DNA from 3 places in the Mesorhizobium sp. ISC25 genome. Region 1 is predicted to be linked to each of the others. Evidence: predicted binding sites of a transcription regulator. Region 1 holds the regulator's gene; each other region holds the start of a gene.
The links. The regulator PhoB, encoded in region 1, activates phosphate uptake and scavenging genes when phosphate is short. The targets are predictions, from matches to a motif close to TGTCATNNANCTGTCAT.
Positions count from the first base shown of each region.

Region 2: the regulator PhoB is predicted to act here: its motif matches at 4,389-4,405, upstream of RQ479_RS10210 (LTA synthase family protein).
Region 3: the regulator PhoB is predicted to act here: its motif matches at 3,071-3,087, upstream of RQ479_RS17485 (ceramide glucosyltransferase).

Region 1 covers NZ_CP135441.1:5,400,172-5,407,233, forward strand. Annotated here, with positions in the region: gene pstC (phosphate ABC transporter permease subunit PstC) at 1-170, shown strand, start outside; gene pstA (phosphate ABC transporter permease PstA) at 174-1,025, shown strand; gene pstB (phosphate ABC transporter ATP-binding protein PstB) at 1,022-1,825, shown strand; gene phoU (phosphate signaling complex protein PhoU) at 1,858-2,565, shown strand; gene phoB (phosphate regulon transcriptional regulator PhoB) at 2,582-3,271, shown strand; gene RQ479_RS26530 (ROK family protein) at 3,281-4,525, opposite strand; gene xylF (D-xylose ABC transporter substrate-binding protein) at 4,811-5,851, shown strand; gene RQ479_RS26540 (sugar ABC transporter permease) at 5,994-7,062, shown strand, end outside.
Region 2 covers NZ_CP135441.1:2,003,509-2,010,570, reverse strand. Annotated here, with positions in the region: gene RQ479_RS10235 (class I SAM-dependent methyltransferase) at 1-228, opposite strand, end outside; gene rplI (50S ribosomal protein L9) at 382-966, opposite strand; gene rpsR (30S ribosomal protein S18) at 1,181-1,429, opposite strand; gene rpsF (30S ribosomal protein S6) at 1,429-1,929, opposite strand; gene RQ479_RS10215 (hypothetical protein) at 2,222-2,398, opposite strand; gene RQ479_RS10210 (LTA synthase family protein) at 2,423-4,348, opposite strand; gene fabD (ACP S-malonyltransferase) at 4,596-5,561, shown strand; gene fabG (3-oxoacyl-[acyl-carrier-protein] reductase) at 5,623-6,360, shown strand; gene RQ479_RS10195 (acyl carrier protein) at 6,548-6,784, shown strand; gene fabF (beta-ketoacyl-ACP synthase II) at 6,819-7,062, shown strand, end outside.
Region 3 covers NZ_CP135441.1:3,501,514-3,508,575, forward strand. Annotated here, with positions in the region: gene RQ479_RS17475 (2'-deoxycytidine 5'-triphosphate deaminase) at 1-302, opposite strand, end outside; SAM riboswitch at 438-515, shown strand; gene RQ479_RS17480 (O-succinylhomoserine sulfhydrylase) at 585-1,775, shown strand; gene RQ479_RS17485 (ceramide glucosyltransferase) at 1,812-2,966, opposite strand; gene apaG (Co2+/Mg2+ efflux protein ApaG) at 3,195-3,587, shown strand; gene RQ479_RS17495 (Hsp33 family molecular chaperone) at 3,594-4,604, opposite strand; gene argF (ornithine carbamoyltransferase) at 4,782-5,693, opposite strand; gene RQ479_RS17505 (aspartate aminotransferase family protein) at 5,708-6,907, opposite strand.

The sequences.
Region 1 (7,062 bases):
CGGGCACGACGATCTCGGCGACCATCGCCAATGAATTCACGGAGGCCGACGGCGACCTCTACACCTCCTCGCTGGTTTCGCTCGGCCTGATCCTGTTCGTCATCACCTTCCTGATCCTTGCCGCCGCCCGCTATATGCTGATGCGGATCGACGCCCGTACGGGAGCCTGACCGATGTCGACATCCTCATCGCTCCACAGCCGCCGCAAAGCCAGGAATTCGGTGATGATGGCGCTTTGCGTCGTCGCCGCCGGCATCGGGCTTGCCTGGCTGGCGCTCATCCTCGGCGCGCTGGTCTATAAGGGCACGGCCGGGCTTTCGCTCGCGGTCTTCACCGAGATGACGCCACCACCGGGCGAGGCCGGCGGCCTGCTCAATGCCATCGCGGGCAGCCTGCTGATGACGATCATCGCCGTTGTCGTCGGCACGCCGATCGGCGTGCTGGCGGGAACCTACATGGCCGAGTATGGGCGCTTTTCGCGCATCACCACCGTCGTCCGATTCATCAACGACATCCTGTTGTCGGCGCCGTCGATCATCATCGGCTTGTTCGTCTATGAGCTGATGGTGCGGCCAATGGGACATTTCTCGGCCATTGCCGGCGCCGTGGCGCTTGCCATCCTGGTCATTCCGGTGGTCGTGCGCACCACTGAAGACATGCTCAACCTGGTACCGAACGCGTTGCGTGAAGCCGGTGCCGCGATCGGCGCGCCGCGCTGGGTGGTGATCCGTTCGGTCGCCTACCGCGCCGCATTGTCGGGCATCGTCACCGGCATATTGCTGGCGATAGCACGCATTTCCGGCGAGACGGCGCCGCTGCTCTTCACAGCGCTCAACAACCAGTTCTGGAGCAGCAATATCAACGCGCCGATGGCCAGCCTGCCGGTGACCATCTTCCAGTTCGCTCTCAGCCCTTACGAGGAATGGCAGCAGCTGGCGTGGACCGGCGCACTCATAATCACCCTGACGGTTCTGGGCTTGAGCATCCTCGCCCGCAGCCTTACCGGACGCAGAGAGGACAGATGACACAGATGTTGTCCCCGGACATGACGATGACCGAAACGGTCGCCGAGAAGACGAAGATCGAGGTCAAGAACCTCAACTTCTACTACGGCCAGAGCAAGGCGCTAAAGGACATCAGCCTGTCGCTGCCCGAGCGCAGCGTCACGGCCTTCATTGGGCCTTCGGGCTGCGGGAAATCGACGCTGCTGCGTGTGTTCAACCGCATCTATGAGCTCTACCCGAAACAGACAGCCGAGGGCCACGTGCTGCTCGACGGCCAGAACATTCTCGACCGGTCGCAGGATCTCAACCTCCTGAGGACCAAGATCGGCATGGTGTTCCAGAAGCCGACGCCGTTCCCGATGTCGATCTACGAGAATATCGCCTTCGGCGTCAGGCTCTACGAGAACCTCGGCAAGTCCGAGATGGACGGCCGCGTCGAACAGGCATTGAAGCGCGCCGCGCTGTGGAGCGAGGTCAAGGACAAGCTCAACGCCAGCGGCCTGAGCCTGTCCGGCGGCCAGCAGCAGCGGCTCTGCATCGCCCGCACCGTGGCCGTGAAGCCGGAAGTCATTCTGCTCGACGAACCGGCGTCCGCACTCGACCCGTTGTCGACCGCCAAGATCGAGGAACTGATCGACGAATTGCAAGCCGACTACACGATCGTCATCGTTACGCACAACATGCAGCAGGCGGCACGCGTGTCGCGCCAGACAGCCTTCATGTATCTGGGTGAACTGGTCGAGTTCGACCGGACCGAGAAGATCTTCACGTCGCCCCGCGAGAAGCGCACGCAGGATTACATCACCGGCCGCTTCGGCTGAGCCGTTCCGATCATGCATATGAGGACAGGACCATGGGCGAACACACAGTCGCTTCTTTCGACGAGGATCTCGAGCAGATCAGCAAGCTGATCCGCGACATGGCCGACCTCGCCGGTTCGATGGTCGGCGGGGCAACCAAGGCCCTGTTGAATTCCGACAATGTGCTGGCGCAACGCGTCGTTTCCGACGATGCCATCATGGATGCGCGTCAACGCGAACTGGACGATCGCGCCATCACCCTGATCGCCAAACGCCAGCCGATGGCCCACGATCTTCGCCATGTGGTCGGAGCGATCCGTATGGCCGGCGACCTCGAACGCATCGGCGACCTTGCCAAGAACATCGCCAAGCGTGTGAGTGCGGTCGGGCTCAACGTCACACCGCGCGACCTGTCGCATTCCATCGACGCGATGGCGCAGCTGGTGCTCATCCAGGTGCAGGGCGTCATCGAGGAATATGCTGCAGACGATGCGGCCGGGTTGGCCAAGCTGCGTGCCGCCGACGAGCGCATCGACGTCAAATACACGTCCGTGTTCCGCGAGCTGTTGACCTACATGATGGAAGATCCGCGCAACATCACCGCTTGCACGCACCTGCTGTTCTGCGCCAAGAATCTGGAGCGGATCGGCGACCATGTCACCAACATCGCCGAAAATGCGTATTATGTGCTGACCGGCGAGCAATTGCCGGTCAATCGTCCGAAGCAGGACGAAACGACAATGTCCACGCCGGTGACATGATGGGGGTGCCCAGTCGATGATCGCACCACGCATAATGGTGGTGGAGGACGAGGAGCCGTTGGGTGTGCTGCTCCGCTACAATCTCGAATCCGAAGGCTACCAGGTCGAGGTGGTGACACGCGGCGACGAAGCCGAGATCCGTTTGCAGGAGAATGTGCCCGATCTTCTGGTGCTCGACTGGATGATACCAGCGGTTTCCGGCATCGAGCTCTGCCGCCGGTTGCGGGTGCGCCCCGAAACCGAGCGGCTGCCGATCATCATGCTGACCGCGCGCGGCGAGGAGAGCGACCGGGTGCGCGGTCTTTCGACCGGCGCCGACGACTATCTGGTCAAACCGTTTTCGACACCGGAATTCATGGCGAGAGTCAAGGCGCTGCTGCGGCGCGCCAAGCCGGAAGTGCTGTCCAGCGTGCTGAAGGTCGGCGACATCGTGCTCGATCGCGAATCGCACAGGGTCTATCGCAAGAAGAGCGAAATCAGGCTCGGGCCGACCGAATTCCGGTTGCTCGAGTTCATGATGCGGCATCCGGGCCGCGTCTTCTCGCGCAGCCAGTTGCTCGATAATGTCTGGGGCGAGACGATCTATATCGACGAACGCACCGTCGACGTGCATGTCGGCCGGCTGCGCAAAGCGGTCAACAACGGCCGCATGCCTGATGTCATCCGCACCATCCGCGGTGCCGGCTACGCGATCAGGGAAGATTGATCCGCCGGATCAGGCTACGTTCTTTCTGACGCGGGGCCTCATTTGCGCGCCCGGCGCGAAAATCTCCTGGTCGACGAAGCTTAACGCCCGCATCGCACAGCCTTCGCGGATCAGCGGCAATTCGTTTGGTTCGGTGTCGAAGGAGATCGAGCCCGAATGCTGGCCGCCGGCGGTCTGGGCGATGGCCTGGCGCAAGGCCGGCTCGATCAGATCGAAGGCGGCGGCACTGGCGCCGACCATCGCGACCGGCGCCGGATCGATCAGCGCGAACAGCGAGCCGAGACCGAAACCCAGCGCTTCGCCGGCCTTGCGGTAGGCCTCGCGTTCCGGCCCATCTTTCTCGCGTGCCCGGGCCGCCAGTGCGCGCATGTCGGCGTCGCTGACGTCGGCGATGGGTTCGCTGTCTTCGCTCATCTGCCTGGCGTTGCGCCAGATGGCGTAATTGCCGGCGTAGGCCTCGATGCAGCCGCGTCGTCCGCAACGGCAGAGCGCGCCGCCCGGACGATGGATCATGTGGCCAAACTCGCCGCCCGAGGAATGCGTGCCGGTGAACAGCTCGCCCTTGAGCACCAGCCCCATGCCGATGCCGTGCGAAAGCAGGATGGCGATGAAGTCGTCGCGATAGCGATCCGGATCGCGCCAGCGCAAAGCCACCGCCATCATATTGCAGTCGTTCTCCACCGTGGCCGGGATGCCGAATTCGTCCTCCAGCATGTCGGCAAAGGCGATATCGGTCTGCGGCGTGATCGGCGACCACAGCATGGCGCGTGCAGGGGAGTCGGTAATGCCCTGAATCGCCAGGGCAATGCGGGCGACACTGCGGACGTCAAGGTCTGGATCCTCGAGCCGGCGCCGGACGATGGCCATGCATTCGCGGATCAGTTCGTCGCGCGGCATGGTCAGCGTGTCCAGCCGGCGCTGTTCCTCGGCGACTACCTGTCCCGCATAGTCGATAATGGCGGCCGACAGGAAATTCAGCGACAAAACCACGGTCAGCACCGCCGCCGCTTCCGGGTTGAGGGCGAGGCCGACCTGCGGACGACCGCGTTTCAACGAAACGGGCTCACTTGCCTTGCTCTCGGCGAGGATGCCTTCCCGTATCAGGTCGGAGGAGATCGCCGATATGGTCGAATGACTGAGGCCGGTGGTTGCTGCGATCTCAGTACGCGATGGCTGGCCGGCCCGGCGCACCGCCGAGATCACCATCGCCCGGTTGCGCCGGCGCAAATCGTCATGGCGGATTCCGACCGACATCGTTTGCTTTCCTCCCGGTTGCCGCGGCCGCTCATGAACCGGAAGCCGTCGGTAATGTCCGACAAATAGTGTCGGATGCAGGCAAATAGTGTCAGATGCCGGTGGCGCTGTCATCGTTTATTCCGACGCTCGAAAAAACTCGCAGAGTCATCAAAATCCATCAGAATCGATGTTGACAGCAGCCGGAGATCGGGCCAGTATTTTTTCGAGGCTCGAAAAAATTAGAGCTTCTAAGCTGGTCTTTGAGCCAATTGGTCACGCCGTACGCGGCGCTGGGAGGATATGATGAAGAAATTCACGACCGCCATTCTGGCGGGTGTCGCCATGACGCTGGCGCTGGCGTCGGTGGCGCAGGCTAAAGACAAGGTGATCGGCGTTTCCTGGTCGAACTTCCAGGAAGAGCGCTGGAAGACGGACGAGGCCGCAATGAAGGCGGCCATCGAGGCCGCCGGCGACAAGTATATTTCCGCCGACGCACAGTCCAACCCCGGCAAGCAGCTCACCGACGTCGAGAGCCTGATCTCGCAGGGCGCCAACGCACTGATCATCTTGGCGCAGGACGCCTCGGCCATCGGGCCAGCCGTGCAAAAGGCGCTGGACGAAGGTATTCCGGTTGTCGGCTACGACCGGCTGATCGAGAACAAGGACGTCTTTTACCTGACCTTCGACAACAAGGAAGTCGGCCGCATGCAGGCCCGCGAAGTGTTCAAGGTGAAGCCGGAAGGCAACTACGTCTTCATCAAGGGCTCGGGCGCCGATCCGAATGCCGATTTCCTGTTTGCCGGTTCGATGGAAGTGCTGAAGGACGCTATCGACAGCGGCAAGATCAAGAATGTCGGCGAGGCCTATACCGACGGCTGGCTGCCGGCCAACGCTCAGAAAAACATGGAACAGTTCCTGACCGCGAACGACAACAAGGTCGATGCCGTGGTCGCCGCTAACGACGGCACTGCCGGCGGTGTCGTCGCCGCTCTGACGGCGCAAGGGCTGGCCGGATCGGTTCCGGTTTCGGGCCAGGACGGCGACCACGCCGCGCTGAACCGCATCGCGCTCGGCACACAGACCGTGTCGGTATGGAAGGACGCGCGCGAGCTTGGCAAGAACGCCGCCGAGATCGCCTCGCAACTGGCCGACGGCAAGCAGATGACCGACATTGCCGGCGTGAAGGATTTCACCACGCCCGGCGGCAATACCGTCAAGTCGCTGTTCCTGACCCCGGTCGCCATCACCAAGGATAACCTCAACGTCGTCATCGACGCCGGCTGGATCAAGAAAGAAGAGGTCTGCGCCGGCGTGGCGGCGGGCACTGTTGCAGTCTGCAACTGAGCCGACGTTTCCGAGAAGTCCGAACGCCGCGGCCGCTCGCCGCGGCGTTTTTTCAACAAGAGTTGTTTTTCCGCTTTCGGCGGATAACTTCTAGGCTGCTTCCGGCATCCGCGGCAGACGGCAACCCGGCGGGAGAAACACGATGACCAACACGACTTCCAACATGCCGGTCGACAGCACGGCAGACCGGGCGCGGGAATCCGAGCTCGGCATCGTTGCCCGATTTCTCAAGGCAACCGAACTCGACACGCGCATGCTCGGCATGGTCGGCGCGCTGCTGGTCATCTGGGTCGGGATCCACATATTGTCGGGCGGGCTCTTCCTGACGCCGCGCAATCTCTGGAATCTTTCGGTGCAGACCTCCTCGGTGGCGATCATGGCGACAGGCATGGTGCTGGTCATCGTGATGCGCAACATCGATCTTTCCGTCGGTTCGGTGGAAGGCGTGATCGGCATGGTGATGGGCGTGGCGCAGGCCGAATTCCTCGTCCGCGTCATGGGATTTCAGCTTGGCAGCCCCTGGCTGTGGGTCATCGCACTGGCCGCCGGCCTGGTGCTCGGCCTCCTGATCGGCGCGTTCCAGGGCTTTATCATCGCCTATCTTGAGGTTCCGGCCTTCATCGTGACGCTGGGCGGCCTGCTGGTCTGGCGCGGCATGGCATGGTTGATGACGAGCGGGCGCACCGTCGCGCCGCTCGACGCCACCTTCCAGCTCATGGGCGGCGGGCCGCGTGGCTCGATCGGCGCAACCGCAAGCTGGATCGTCGGCATTCTCGCCTGTGTGGGCGTCGCCTTCATGCTGCTCAACGGCCGGTCGCAGCGCAAGCGGTTCAAATTTCCGCTGCGCCCCGTCTGGGCGGAGACCCTGCTCGGTGTTGTCGCCTGTGCCGCCATCCTCGGCGCTGTCTGGATCGCCAATTCCTATCCCTGGCCGATCGGCATCGTTCGCCAGTACGCCCAGCGGAACGGCATCACCCTCCCCGAAGGCGGGCTGTTCATCGCCCATGGCATCGCCATACCGGTGCTGATCGCTGTCGCAGTCGGCATCGTCATGACCTTCATCACCAAACGCACACGTTTCGGCCGCTATGTCTTTGCCATTGGCGGCAACCCGGAAGCGGCGGAACTCGCCGGCATCAACACGCGCTGGGTGACCATGAAGGTGTTCATGATCATGGGCGTGCTGGCCGCGATAAGTGCGGCAATCGCAT
Region 2 (7,062 bases), 3.1 Mb from region 1:
CAACACGCCACCCTCGAGAATGTCGAGTTCACCGTCCATGTAGGCTTCGGGCACCGCCAGCATCGGATCGAAGGTTATTGCGCGCTCGGCATGCCTTGTCTTGATCTGCATGTGCACCGGCTCGCCGCTGCCGTCACCGAAAGTCACCATCGAGCCTTGCGGCCCTGTCACCTTGAGATTGCCCGTGCGGACTAGGCGGTCGAGAACGCGCTTAAGCAGAATATTCATGACCAATTGTCCCCTCTCGGCCAGACATGCTGTCCTATTCTGCATCAAGATATAGGGGTTCGAAAAGTTCCATTTGGCATAAAAATGCCCGGGTACGAGGCCCGGGCATTGGTCCAGAATAGCGATTAGCCGGCGAATGCCGACGAATGACGATCAGCCGTTGTCTTCGCCGCCTTCGAACTCCGCATTCGGATCGAAGAAGTTTTCCGGCCGCGCATTATCGTTGATGTCCTCGCCGTAGATGGCTTCGGCGGTGGTCAGCGTTTCGCCCTTGGCCTGGCGCTCGGCTTCGTCGGCCGTGCGGGCAATGTTGAGCGTGATGGTAACCTCGACTTCCGGGTGCAGCGCGATCGCCACATTGGTGACGCCGATGGTCTTGATCGGCTGGTTGAGCAGGATCTGGTTGCGGTTGACCGAAAAACCTTCCGCCGTCACCAGCTCGGCGATGTCGCGCGTCGAGACCGAACCATAAAGCTGACCAGTTTCGCCGGCCGAGCGCACGGCGATGAAGCTCTTGCCGTCGAGCTTTTCGGCAATCTGCGCGGCTTCGGACTTGCGCTCCAGGTTGCGGGCTTCGAGCTGGGCCCGCTGTCCCTCGAACTTCTTCTTGTTAGCTTCGTTGGCGCGCAGCGCCTTGCCCTGCGGCAGCAGGAAATTGCGGGCGAACCCGTCCTTGACCTTGACGGTATCGCCCATCTGGCCGAGGCGGGAAACGCGTTCGAGAAGAATGACTTCCATGGTTTTGTTCCTTCGCTTGGGCGCTATCCTCAGGATCGGCGCCGAATTGTCTGGAACAGGTCAGGAAGCTCGGGCGTCGCCGCCTGTGTCGCTGTCCTGCCTGTCGCGGCAGTTAGGATCTCTTGTCGAAATCCAACCCGGGATTTGGTGTTCGATCCGGCTACGCCCGTCGTGGCCGGTGAAAAAAGCGGGCGGCGAACCGCCCGCGTAGATTTTAGCGAACCACGTAGGGCAGCAGGCCGAGGAAGCGGGCGCGCTTGATCGCCTTGGCGAGTTCGCGCTGCTTCTTCTGGCTGACGGCGGTGATGCGCGATGGAACGATCTTGCCGCGCTCGGAAATGTAGCGCTGCAGAAGCCGCACGTCCTTGTAATCGATCTTCGGCGCGTTGGCGCCGGAGAACGGGCAGGTCTTGCGGCGACGGTGGAAGGGGCGCCGGGTTGGGATCTGATTGATGTCGACCATTATTCTGCGGCTCCTTCAAAGCCTTCGCGCGGACGGCGCGGGCCACGATCGGCACCGCCATCCCCGAAGCTGCGCGGCGGACGATCACCACGGTCACCGCGATCGCGGTCGCCGAATGAGCGCGGGCCACGATCGCCACGGTCGCGATCGCCGAAGCCGCCGCGTTCCGAGCGCTCTTCGCGCTTCTGCATCATTGCCGACGGACCTTCCTCATGCGCATCGACCTTGATGGTCAGGAAACGCAGTACGTCCTCGGACAGGCCCATCTGGCGCTCCATTTCATTGAGCGCGGCCGGCGGGCAGGTGATGTCCATGAGTGTATAATATGCCTTCCGGTTCTTGTTGACCCGGTAGGTGAGGGACTTCAGTCCCCAGTTCTCGACCCGGCCGACGGACCCGCCATTCGCTGTGATGACGCCCTTGTACTGTTCGACAAGCGCATCGACCTGCTGCTGCGAGAGGTCCTGCCGGGCAAGAAACACATGTTCGTATAGAGCCATAGTGTTCGTGCCTTTCTTCGTTTCTCTCCCGGTTCCCGGCGGCAAAAGCCTCTGCAACTTCTCTGACCCGCAATCCTTGCGAAGGCGGGGAAGAAAGGAGCATGACGAGACGGTCGAGAGCGGAGACACGGGAGGCGGAAGCGCTTCTGGCTTCACGCGAAGGTTTCGAAAGACCTCCGGCCCTCCGTTCAGCCCCCAGCAAGGACCGGCAGATTGCGGACGTCTATACAGGAATTTGACCGCAAAGCAAGGCCAAACGACAGGGCAAACGGCTCGATTAGCGCCCACCGTCCTAGGGCGCCACGGGCCTCGACGGCAAGGTTTTACGAATTTCCTGAAACCGGACCTTAACCACCATGCAAAGTTCCAGCACCGGCGGGCGTGGCTTGCATCTTCGCATCTCGGCGACATCGACGCTACGCGCAAGGACGTCTTCGACCGTTATTTCCAGACCAATGTCGCCGGCCACAGGCCGCTCTCCCGCCGCCGCTGCTCAACTCGTATGCGCAGCCACTTTGCCTGTGGTTTCGGGGAAGAAATCGGGCGCCGCATGGCGCTTGCCGAACATCATGTCGTATTGCAGCAGACGGAAGTCGCGGATTGCCGGGTCGATCTCTTTCCGACGCGACCAATCGGGGGTGGCGCCGCCCCCCGGTGCCAACAGCAAATTGCGGTCGATGACGCGATAACGGTCCCGCAACTGGCCGAGGAAGCCGGTGTAATAGGGATGGGTGATGCCGGCTGTCTTCAGGATATGGTAGGGCAGGAAGGCCGGGCTGACGGCACCCAGATCCTCGGCCGGGCCACTGCGGTTCGACCAGACGATCAGCGGCGTCTGGTGATGCAGCAGCATCTGGTCGGCCGCCTCCTTGCGCGGCGCCACATTGTCCTTCAGGAAACCGGTCTCGACGTAGACCGGCCCAAGCGGCGGCAGATGGTCGCCGAAGAAAGCGATGACCGTCGGCCGCTCGCGTTTCTTCGCCCATTCGATCAGCCGCTCGAGGCCGCGGTCCGCGTCGGAAGAGCCTTCGGCATAGCTCAACAGCGATTCACGCGCCCATTGGCTGATCGGCGCCTGCACCTTATGGGTCGGATTGCTATAGCGATACGGCTCATATGGTCCGTGGTTCTGCAGGCTGACGGCGAAAAAGAAGACCGGCTCGGCGCTGGTATCGGCCTCGTGGATGATCTCGTCCGTCATAGCTGCGTCCGACGCGAGCGGTCCGCGTTTTTGCATGGGGGGCAACGTCTCCTCGGACTTGAAGTCGTTGAAGCCGAAATCGGCATAGACCGCCCCCCGGTTCCAGAACCAGTTGGTGCCGGGATGGATGGCACGCGCCCGGTAGCCCTGACTTTTCAGGAAGGTCGCCAGCGAAGGGGTCGGTGTCCGCACATATTGCTGGTAGGGAATGCTGCCCGCCGGCAGGAAGGCGTTGGAAAAGCCGGTCAGGGCCTCGAACTCGATGTTGGCCGTCATGCCGCCGAATTCGGGGGAGAACATGTAGCCCGTGCGCAGTGCCCGCACATTGGGGATAGGGTCGGGTGTGATGGTGACGCCGGGCAGCTTGGTCGGATCCCAGAAGGATTCGCTCATGACGACGATGATGTCGGGCTTCTCGGCGGGTACCGAGGCCGTCACCTGCGGTTTGCCGATCGCTTCGATTGCCTTGTCGGAATAGCCGGGCGGCGCCGAGACGTGGGCCATCGGGACGTTCAGCGCGAAGGCGAGCGCAAAACCGTTTGAGGCATAGTTTTCCTTCTGGTCCCACATGATCGGGATGATCTGCAGCCGGTCGCGCGTCCACGAGAAAGTGGCATAGTCCATGATGGAGACGAAGAAGGCGATCAGCGGCACCGTCAGTGTCAGCCGGGCAAGGCGACCCTTGTGGCTGAGTGCCGGAACGCGGCGGCGCCATAGCCGCCAGCCATAGACGAGCAGCGACAGCCCGCCGACGATGCCGATCGCCAGGGCAATGGCGGTTCCCGGGCGATCGCGTACCAGAAGCGGCATCAGTGCCACGATCTGCCGGGAATAGAGGAAATCGGTCGGATAGAGCGGATCGCCGAGATAGAGCGACTTCTGGTGACCGACGAACGCCAGCGACAACGTCAGCGGCGCGACGATCATCAGGCTCTGATGGCTGCGGCCGAGCACGGCGTCAAGGCCGATGAGGATCAGCGCAAAAATGATGATCGTGGTCCAGCCTGGTTTGAAAGGCTGCAGAAAGAAATCGATGGTGCCGGCAAAGTTGCCGCGCACGATCAGTTCGATGGCAAACACCAGGATGGCCGCGGCCAGCAAGCTGATAAGGCCATAGCGGATGACAGGCCATTTGCGCGCCGGCAGATAGCCGGTCGACGGATCGCCTTCAAGAAACTGTGGCGCCGCCTCGGCTGCGCTCTGCTTGGTCTTTGCCACTTCAATAGTTCCCCGGCCCGCAACAAAAGCGTCACTCGATTGTCATCGAACTGTCACGCAAAGCCTAGCGCCTGCGGCGGAAATAAGAAGAGCCAGCAAACAAATCGTGAGCGGTTTTCATCATGAGTGATCGCCAAAAAGCCTGCCGAAACAGGCACTCGGCCGACATTACGAGGTCAAGGTTGGACTTGACTTGGCCGCACGCCTTGCGTCACAGGCAACGTGAACCAGCAGCTGGGAGCCGCCGATGGCCATCGCATTCACCTTTCCGGGGCAGGGCAGCCAGGCTGTCGGCATGGGCAAGGATCTCGCCGAAACCTTTGTGGAATCGCGGCGGATCTTCGAGGAAGTCGACAACGCGCTCGGCGAAAATCTATCGAAGCTGATCTGGGAAGGCCCGGAAGAGATGCTGACGCTGACCGCCAATGCCCAGCCGGCACTGATGGCGGTGTCGCTTGCCGCAATCCGGGCGCTGGAGGCGCGCGGCCTCTCCCTGAAAGGCAAGGTCACCTATGTGGCCGGCCACTCGCTCGGCGAATATTCGGCACTTGCGGCCGCCGGTTTCGTTTCAGTCGCCGACGCCGCCCGGCTGTTGCGCATCCGCGGCAACGCCATGCAGGCGGCGGTACCGGCCGGCGAGGGCGCCATGGCGGCGATCATCGGGCTGGAACAAGCCGACGTCGAGGCCGCTTGCGCAGAGGCCGCCCAAGGCGCGGCTAAAGATCCCGCACAAGCCTTGGTTTGCCAGATCGCCAATGACAATGGCGGCGGCCAGCTGGTGATCTCCGGCGCCCGGCCGGCGGTCGAACTGGCGGCGAAGCTATGCACGGAGAAGGGCGCCAAGCGGGCGCTGATGCTGCAGGTCTCGGCGCCCTTCCATTCGGCGCTGATGAAGCCGGCGGCCGAGATCATGCGGGAGGCGCTGGCCGCCGTCACGAAGAGTGCGCCGGTCGTGCCGCTGGTCTCCAATGTTACGGTGACCCCGACGAGCGATCCCGACGAGATCGCCCGCCGCCTCGTCGAACAGGTGATCGGGCGCGTGCGCTGGCGCGAAACGGTGGAGTGGTTCGGCGCGAATGGCGTTGCGACGCTCTACGAAGTGGGCGCCGGCAAGGTGCTGTCGGGGCTGGCCCGCCGCATCAACCGCGATATTGCCACCACTGCCATCGGATCCGCGGCGGATGTCGAGGCGGCGTTGGCGGCGCTTGCATAATCAACTGGCGATTTGACCCCGCTCCATGCGAAGGGTGTTCGCTCAGAGTCAGGAGGCAAGAATGTTCGAATTGACCGGCCGCAAGGCGCTCGTCACCGGCGCATCGGGGGGCATCGGCGAGGCGATCGCCCGCGTGCTGCATGCCCAGGGCGCCATCGTCGGCCTGCACGGCACACGTATCGAGAAACTGGAGGCGCTGGCCGCCGAACTGGGCGACCGGGTCAAGCTTTTCCCGGCCAATCTTTCCAACCGCGACGACGTCAAGGCGCTCGGCCAGAAGGCGGAGGCCGATCTCGAAGGCGTCGACATCCTCGTCAACAATGCCGGCATCACTAAGGACGGATTGTTCGTACGCATGGCTGATGCCGACTGGGATAGCGTGCTCGAGGTCAACTTGACCGCCGTGTTCCGGCTGACCCGCGAGCTTACCCATCCGATGATGCGGCGCCGGCATGGCCGCATCATCAACATCACTTCAGTGGTCGGCGTCACCGGCAATCCCGGCCAGACCAATTACTGCGCCTCCAAAGCCGGTATGATCGGCTTTTCCAAATCGCTGGCGCAGGAGATCGCCACCCGCAACATCACCGTCAACTGCGTCGCACCGGGCTTCATCGAATCGGCGATGACCGCCAAGCTCAACGACAAGCAGAAAGAGGCGATCATGGCGGCGATCCCGACCCGGCGCATGGGCACGGGCGCCGAAGTCGCCTCTGCCGTCGCCTACCTGGCTTCCAACGAGGCAGCCTACGTCACCGGCCAGACCATTCATGTCAATGGCGGCATGGCAATGATCTAACACTTGGGAAAACGCTTCATTCCGTCTTGGATGCACGGGATTTTTCGTGTAATGCCGCCCGCAACCCGGCGGTTCGGGCAAAAACCGGTCCTGTTCCGTTGCGTTTCCGGCAGGACCATCTTTCAGCTTGATTAGCGGCATTCTGCCCGCTAACGAAGACAGACAACCAAAAGACGAGGATGCCCAAATGAGTGACACCGCAGAGCGCGTCAAGAAGATCGTCATCGAGCACCTTGGCGTCGATGCCGACAAGGTGACGGAGCAGGCGAGCTTCATCGATGATCTGGGCGCGGACAGCCTCGACACGGTCGAACTTGTCATGGCGTTCGAAGAAGAGTTCGGTGTCGAGATCCCGGACGATGCGGCCGAGACCATCCTGACTGTTGGCGATGCGGTGAAATACATCGACAAGGCCTCCGCCTGACGCTATTTGCAGTCATCACCGGGGAGGACCTGCGATGAGGCGTGTCGTCGTCACGGGCCTTGGGCTGCTTTCGCCGTTCGGCATGGGCTTCGAGCACAGCTGGAAGGAGCTTCTGACCGGCCGCAGCGCAGCCAAGCGCATCACCGAATTCGAGGTGGAAGACCTTGCCTGCAAGGTCGCCCACGTCATTCCGCGCGGTGACGGCTCCAATGCCACTTTCAATCCTGAAGCCGTTCTCGAGCCGAAGGAACTGCGCAAGATCGGCGACTTCATCCTGT
Region 3 (7,062 bases), 1.9 Mb from region 1:
GAAATATGCGCGGGCAGCGCCAGGCTTTCGAGCAGCGGCACGATGTAGACGCAGCCGGTTTCCAGCACGGCACCTTCGGCGAGGTTGACCTCGTGCAGCTTCAGCCGGTCGAGCTTATCGACAACCCTGTGGTCCGGGCCGGGCAAGAAGGAAGCACGCACCCGCCAGGCCTTGTCGCCGAGCCTGAGGTCAAGGCTGGCCGGCTGGATCTGATCGGCATCGAGCGTGCGCGGCGATTTCAGCGCGCCCGACTGGAACAGCGCGGAAATATCCTGATCGGGAAGAATGCCTGTCTGCCGCAAGGGTCTGGCTCCGTTCGAACGCCGGGCGAGGTCTTGTACTGTCGCAGGTCCGACCGTGGACGCCTTTGGCACCTGCTTGGTACAACCCTCTTAATCATGCCGGCAATTGACGCAAGCGTGGCGCGGGTCTAAAGGTCGTTATCCCGTGGTGATTTGGCCGGTCGGCTTGCAGCCACGTTAAACAAGTCGCTAAAGGACCGTCGGGCCGCAAGGCCATATGGACCGGTTGCGACTTTCGCGACCGGTTTTTTGTTGTTTGGACCATTTTTGGTGTTGGATAGAATGATGAACAAGAAGCGCGACTGGAAGCCTCAGACCGCACTCGTGCATGCCGGGACGCTGCGTTCCGGCTTCGGCGAGACCTCCGAGGCGATGTATCTCACCCAAGGCTATGTCTACGAGACGGCGCAAGCGGCGGAAGCCCGCTTCAAGGGCGAGGAGCCGGGCTTCATCTATTCGCGCTATGCCAACCCGACCGTCGACATGTTTGAAAAACGCATGTGCGCGCTGGAAGGCGCCGAGGACGCGCGCGCCACGGCATCCGGCATGGCGGCGGTGACGGCAGCACTGCTGTGCAGCGCCAAGGCGGGCGACCATATCGTCGCGGCGCGCGCGCTGTTCGGCTCCTGCCGGTGGGTGATCGAGACGCTGGCTCCGAAATATGGCATTGAGGCAACGCTGGTGGACGGCACGGACATCGCCAATTGGCAAAAAGCGGTCAAGCCGAACACCAAACTGTTCTTCCTGGAAAGCCCGACCAATCCGACGCTGGAGGTGGTCGACATCGCCGCCGTCGCCGCACTTGCCAACTCGATTGGCGCCAGGCTGATCGTCGACAATGTCTTCGCCACGCCCTTGCAGCAGAAACCCCTGCAGCTCGGCGCCCACATCGTCGTCTACTCCGCGACCAAGCATATTGATGGCCAGGGGCGCTGTCTTGGCGGCATCGTCCTGTCGGACAAGAAATGGATCGACGAGAACCTGCACGACTATTTCCGCCACACCGGCCCCAGCCTCTCGCCCTTCAATGCCTGGACGCTGCTGAAAGGCCTGGAGACGCTGCCGCTGCGCGTACGCCAGCAGACGGAAAGTGCCGGCCGCATCGCGGATTTCCTCGCCGAGCGCCCGCAAATCGCCCGCGTCATCTATCCCGGCCGCGCCGACCACCCGCAAGCGGCCGTGGTCAAGAAGCAGATGTCGGGCGGCTCGACGCTGATCTGCGTGGATGTGAAGGGCGGCAAGCAGGCGGCCTTTGCCTTCCAGAACGCACTCGACATCGTGCTCATTTCCAACAATCTCGGCGACGCCAAGAGCCTGATCACCCATCCGGCGACGACGACGCACAAGAACTTGACCGATGAGGCCCGCGCCGAGCTCGGCATCGGACCGGGAACGCTCAGGCTGTCAGTCGGCCTTGAGGACGCCGACGACCTGCTAGAAGACATCGAGCAAGCGTTGAGAGCTGCCGGATAAGGACTGGCCGAACAGAGGCGAGCGGGGACGCGCCGATCAGGCGCCGGACGGGGTCTCTTCCAGCTCCGCGACGGCCTTGGTCTGGATAGTCATCACATTGCCTCGCCAGTCGACGGCGCCGCTCAGCCATCCGCGCGCCCAAATGGCGGGAAGCATCAGGTCTCGCGCCATCATCGCCGGGATCGTGCGCAGCGACAGGTGCCACCCCTTGGCCGAGGCCAAGGCGCATTCCGGCAGGTAGGCCGCGACCAGCACGGCGATGGCGGTTGCCGGCAGGCTGACGCCGGCGTCAGCCGCCGCGATCAGCGCAAGCACCAGCGGCGGCGCCGCGCCGATCAGGATTTCGGGGGCAAAGAACAGTGCAAAGGTGACGCGGCGCAGCCGCGCCCAGCGCGCCTGCCGCGACCAGATCTCGCCAAGCGTGCGCCGGCCGAGCGGCTGTTCGAAGGGCGAGGCGACTAGATTGACCCGCAGTCCGAGCCGGTTGACCAGCTTGGTCGCGGCGGCGTCCTCGGCGATCTCGGCAGCAAGCGCGCGGATGCCACCATTGGCGTCGAGCATCGGCTTGTTCCACAACATGCTCTTGCCCTGCGCGAAGCCGAGGCCGAGCGCCGCTCCAGCGTACTGCCAGCGTCCCTGCAGCGTGTTGAGAAAGGCGCATTCGACCTCCCCCCAGAACCCGTCCGGCCGCGAGCCGATCGGCGTCGAGCAGACGAGGCCGGTATCGGGCCGCCATGCCGCCATCAGGTGCTGGACGTATTCGCTCGGCATAAGCACGTTGGAATCGGCAAGGATGACCCAGCGATAATGCGCCGCCTCCCAACCCTTCACGCAATTGTTGAGTTTCGGATTGCCGCTGATCCGATCGTCACCGACTAGAAGGCGGGCGCGAATAGCTGGAAACCGCGCCATTGCGGCAGTGATCGGCTTGACCACCGGGTCATCGGCATGAGCGACGCAGAAGATGAGCTCGTAGCGCGGCCAGTCGAGTGAGAAGGCGCGCTCCAGCGTCTCTTCGGCAAACGGCTCGACGCCGCGCGCCGGGACAACGATCGATACCGGCGGCGCGTTGGCCGCGGGCGGTGCAATCCTGGCTGGTCGCTTCAGCTTCAGCGAAGCTAACAGGATGCTGGCGAGATTTGAAAAAAGGAGGGCTATGGACAGGAGGGCGGCTGCGAATGTCGGTTCCATCGAGATCTGGTCACTCCAGAAATGCCGGCCGCATGACGGCCGTTTTCAACAATTCGACAAAACGCTGAGTCGCCCGGCACAAGCCTGCACACCATCATTGTCATGTGTCACTCAAATGACATTGTTTTTCGGCACCTGCGCTTGAGATCGGGCAAGAAGATGCCGCGCATCGTTGACCAAACTGCGCTGAGCATCGAAAGTTCCATCTACATTGCTTTGGAGCCGTTTATGTACAGCGCCGTCACCCGCAACATCGAAGTGCAGGTCAGGCCGTTCTATCTGGAGGATCACTCCGACCCGCCGCAAAACCGCTATGTCTGGGGCTACCAGGTGACCATCGACAATCAGTCGGACGAGTTCGTGCAGCTTCTGTCACGCTACTGGCACATTACCGACGGCACCGGCAAGGTCGAGGAAGTGCGCGGCCCCGGGGTCGTCGGCGAGCAACCCGGACTCAACCCTGGCGACAGCTATCAGTATACGTCTGGATGCCCGCTCTCGACCCCGTCCGGCATCATGGTCGGGCACTACACAATGCGCAACAAACGGGGTGAGACCTTCGACGTCGCTATCCCCGCCTTCTCGCTCGATTTGCCAGGCACGCGGCGCACCGTCAATTGAGGGCCATCATTCAGCCGCTGCAAACTCCGCCGGGTCGAAGTCATATTGCTTCGAGCAGAATTCGCAGGCGACGTGAATGCTGCCATCCTCGGTGCTGTCCCTGATCTCCTCGGCGGAAAAGCCTTCGAGGATGCCGCGGATCTTCTCCCTCGAGCATGAGCACTGGTCGGCGACCGGCACGCCGCCGAAGACGCGGACGCCATGCTCGTGGAAAAGCCGGTAAAGCAGCCGTTCGGCGCCGATCGTCGGATCGATCAGCTCGGTCGGTTCAATGGTACCAAGCAGCGCCAGCAGCTCCTGCCAGGAATTGTCGGTCGGGTCGTGGATTTCCTCACGCGGATCGCCGTCGCCACCGGGAAGGTCGGGTACGCGCATGCGCTCCGCCGACTGCGGCAGGAATTGTGCCAGCAGGCCACCGGCCCGCCATTGCTCGCGGGCACCGCCGACGCCGGGCGTCAGAAGCTTGGCAACCGAAAGCCGGAGGTCGGTCGGAATCTGCTCCGACTGGCGGAAATAGGTGCGTGCGGCATCTTCCAGCGTGACGCCGTCGAGTTGGACGATGCCCTGGTAACGTTGCGTGTGAGCGCCCTGGTCGATGGTCAGCGCCAGGACGCCGCTGCCGAGCAGAGTCTGCGGTGACGTCTCGCCGGCAGAAGTCAAAGCCTGCAGCCGGTCGGCATCGAAGCGGGCATAAGCGCGCAGCGCGTGCGGCGTGGAGAAATCCGCGACCAGCATGTCGACCGGCCCGTCGGTGCGGGTCTGCAGAATGAACTTGCCCTCGAACTTCAGCGAAGTTCCGAGCAGTACAGTTAGCACACAGGCTTCGGCCAGGAGCCGGGCGACCGGCTCGGGATAGTCGTGGCGGCTGAGAATAGCGTCGAGCATCGACCCGAGCTGGACGGTGCGGCCGCGCACGTCGAGCGGGCCGACCTCGAACGGCACGACATGGTCGTCGCCGGCGTAGCCGAATTCGCCGAGCTTGGGTTTATGTTCAGCCAATTGATGAGTTTCCAACATGACAAAGCTCCGGGGCGCGGCGATGCCGCCCTCCGGGGCGCATGCGACGAGACGCGCTCGATTTGCGTGATGCGCCTGAGATAGGCACCACCCACTTCCGGATCAAGGCGGCCCGGATCAAGGCGGCGCAGATCAAGGCGGCGCGGATCAGGCCGGCCCGGATCACCGCGGCCCGTATCAAGCGCCCAGGCACCAGGCCAAGACCGCCTTCTGGGCATGGAGCCGGTTCTCGGCCTCATCGAACACCACCGAATGCGGCCCGTCGATGACCTCGTCGGTAACCTCCTCACCGCGATGCGCCGGCAGACAGTGCATGAACAGCGCGTCCGGCTTGGCTTTCGCCATCAGTGCCGCATTGACCTGATAGGGCAAGAAGACATTGTGGCCGCGGGCACGGTGCTCCTGCCCCATCGAGACCCAGCAGTCGGTGACAATGCAGTCGGCCTCGTGAACGGCCTCCTCGGGCGAACGGGTGAATTTCAGCTTGCCGCCATTGGCTTTCGACCAGTCGACATGCTTCTGAGCCGGTTCGCTGCCCTCGGGCACGGCGACGTTCAGTTTGAAGCGGAACCGCGCAGAAGCCTCCAGCAGCGAATGCAGCACGTTGTTGCCGTCGCCAGTCCAGGCGATCGTCTTGCCGGCCACCGGACCGCGGTGCTCTTCGAAGGTCATGATGTCGGCCATCAGCTGGCAGGGATGGGTCTCGTCGGTCAGCCCGTTGATGACGGGGACCGTAGCGTTTTCCGTCAGTTCCAGCAGCCGGTCATGCGAGGTGGTGCGGATCATGATGGCATCGACATAGCGCGACAGCACCTTGGCCGTGTCGGCAATGGTCTCCGAGCGGCCAAGCTGCATCTCGGTGCCGGTCAGCATGATCGTCTCGCCACCCAACTGCCGCATACCGACGTCGAACGACACGCGCGTGCGCGTCGACGGCTTGTCGAAGATCATCGCCAGCACCTTGCCTTCGAGCGGCTTGCTGCGTTCGCCGGCCTTGAGCCTTGCCTTTCGCACAGCTGCGTCGTCGAGCATGAAGCGCAGATCGCCTTCAGAAACGGCGGAAAGATCGGTGAAATGGCGAAGGGACATCAGGAATTCCAGGATTACTTCGCGGCGGCAGCGACAATGGCATCTGCCAGGCTCTTGGCGCCGGCACGAATGCGCTCGAGCGCTTCGTGGATCTCGGCATCGGTGACGGTGAGAGGCGGCAGCAGGCGGATAACATTGTCGCCGGCCGGAACCGTCAAGAGATGCTGGTCACGCAGTGCCACCGTGACCTTGGTGTTGGGCATCGCGCATTTAAGCCCGAGCATCAGGCCGGTGCCCCTGATGCTTTCGATAACATCCGGAAATTCGTCGGCGACACCGGCAAGCCCCTGCTTCAACAGCAGCGCCTTGCGCCGGACGTCCTCGAGAAAGCCGTCTTCCAGCACCACGTCGAGCACGGCGTTGCCGACTGCCATCGCCAGCGGATTGCCACCGAAGGTGGTGCCGTGCACGCCGGCGGTCATGCCGACCGCTGCCTCGTCGGTGGCGAGGCAGGCACCCATCGGGAAGCCGCTGCCGATGCCCTTGGCCACCGCCATGAGGTCGGGTGTGACACCCGCCCACTCATGCGCGAACAGCTTTCCGGTGCGGCCGACGCCGCATTGGACCTCGTCGAAAATCAGGAGCAGCCCGTGCTGATCGCAGAGCTGCCTGAGGCGCTTCAGCGATTGCGTCGGCACTTGCCTGATGCCGCCCTCGCCTTGCACCGGCTCGATCAGGATCGCCGCGGTTTCAGGCGTGATCGCCTGTTCGACGGCGTCGATATCGTCGAAGCCAACCTGGTCGAAGCCGTCGACCTTGGGGCCGAAACCTTCCAGGTATTTGTACTGGCCGCCGGCGGCGATGGTCGCCAGGGTGCGGCCGTGGAACGCGCCTTCGAAGGTGATTGTGCGGTAGCGCTCGGGATGGCCCTTGACGAAGTGGTAGCGCCGCGCCGTCTTGATGGCGCATTCGAGTGCCTCTGCGCCGGAATTGGTGAAGAACACCTTGTCGGCGAAGCTGGCGTCGGCCAGCCGCTCGCCGAGCCGGCTCTGTCCCGGAATCTCGTACAGATTGGAGACGTGCCAGAGCTTGGCGGCCTGCTCGGTGAGGGCCGCGACCAGATGCGGATGGCTGTAGCCCAACGAATTCACGGCGATGCCGCCCGCGAAGTCGAGATATCGCTCGCCCTTATCGGTGACCAGCCAGGTGCCTTCACCGTGGTCGAAAGCCAGGGGTGCGCGAACAAAGGTCTCGAAAAGCGCCGAACCGCTCATTATATGCGTCTCCGGAACCGGAAAAATCAAAAAGCCGCCAAAGCGGCGGCCCTTGTGGCTTATCGTGTTTTTCGGCCGTGAAGTCAACGAAAAGGTCGCGCAAGGACGTGCGGCAAGCCCTCCAGCACAACGCCGGCTCATAAGCGACCGGGCAA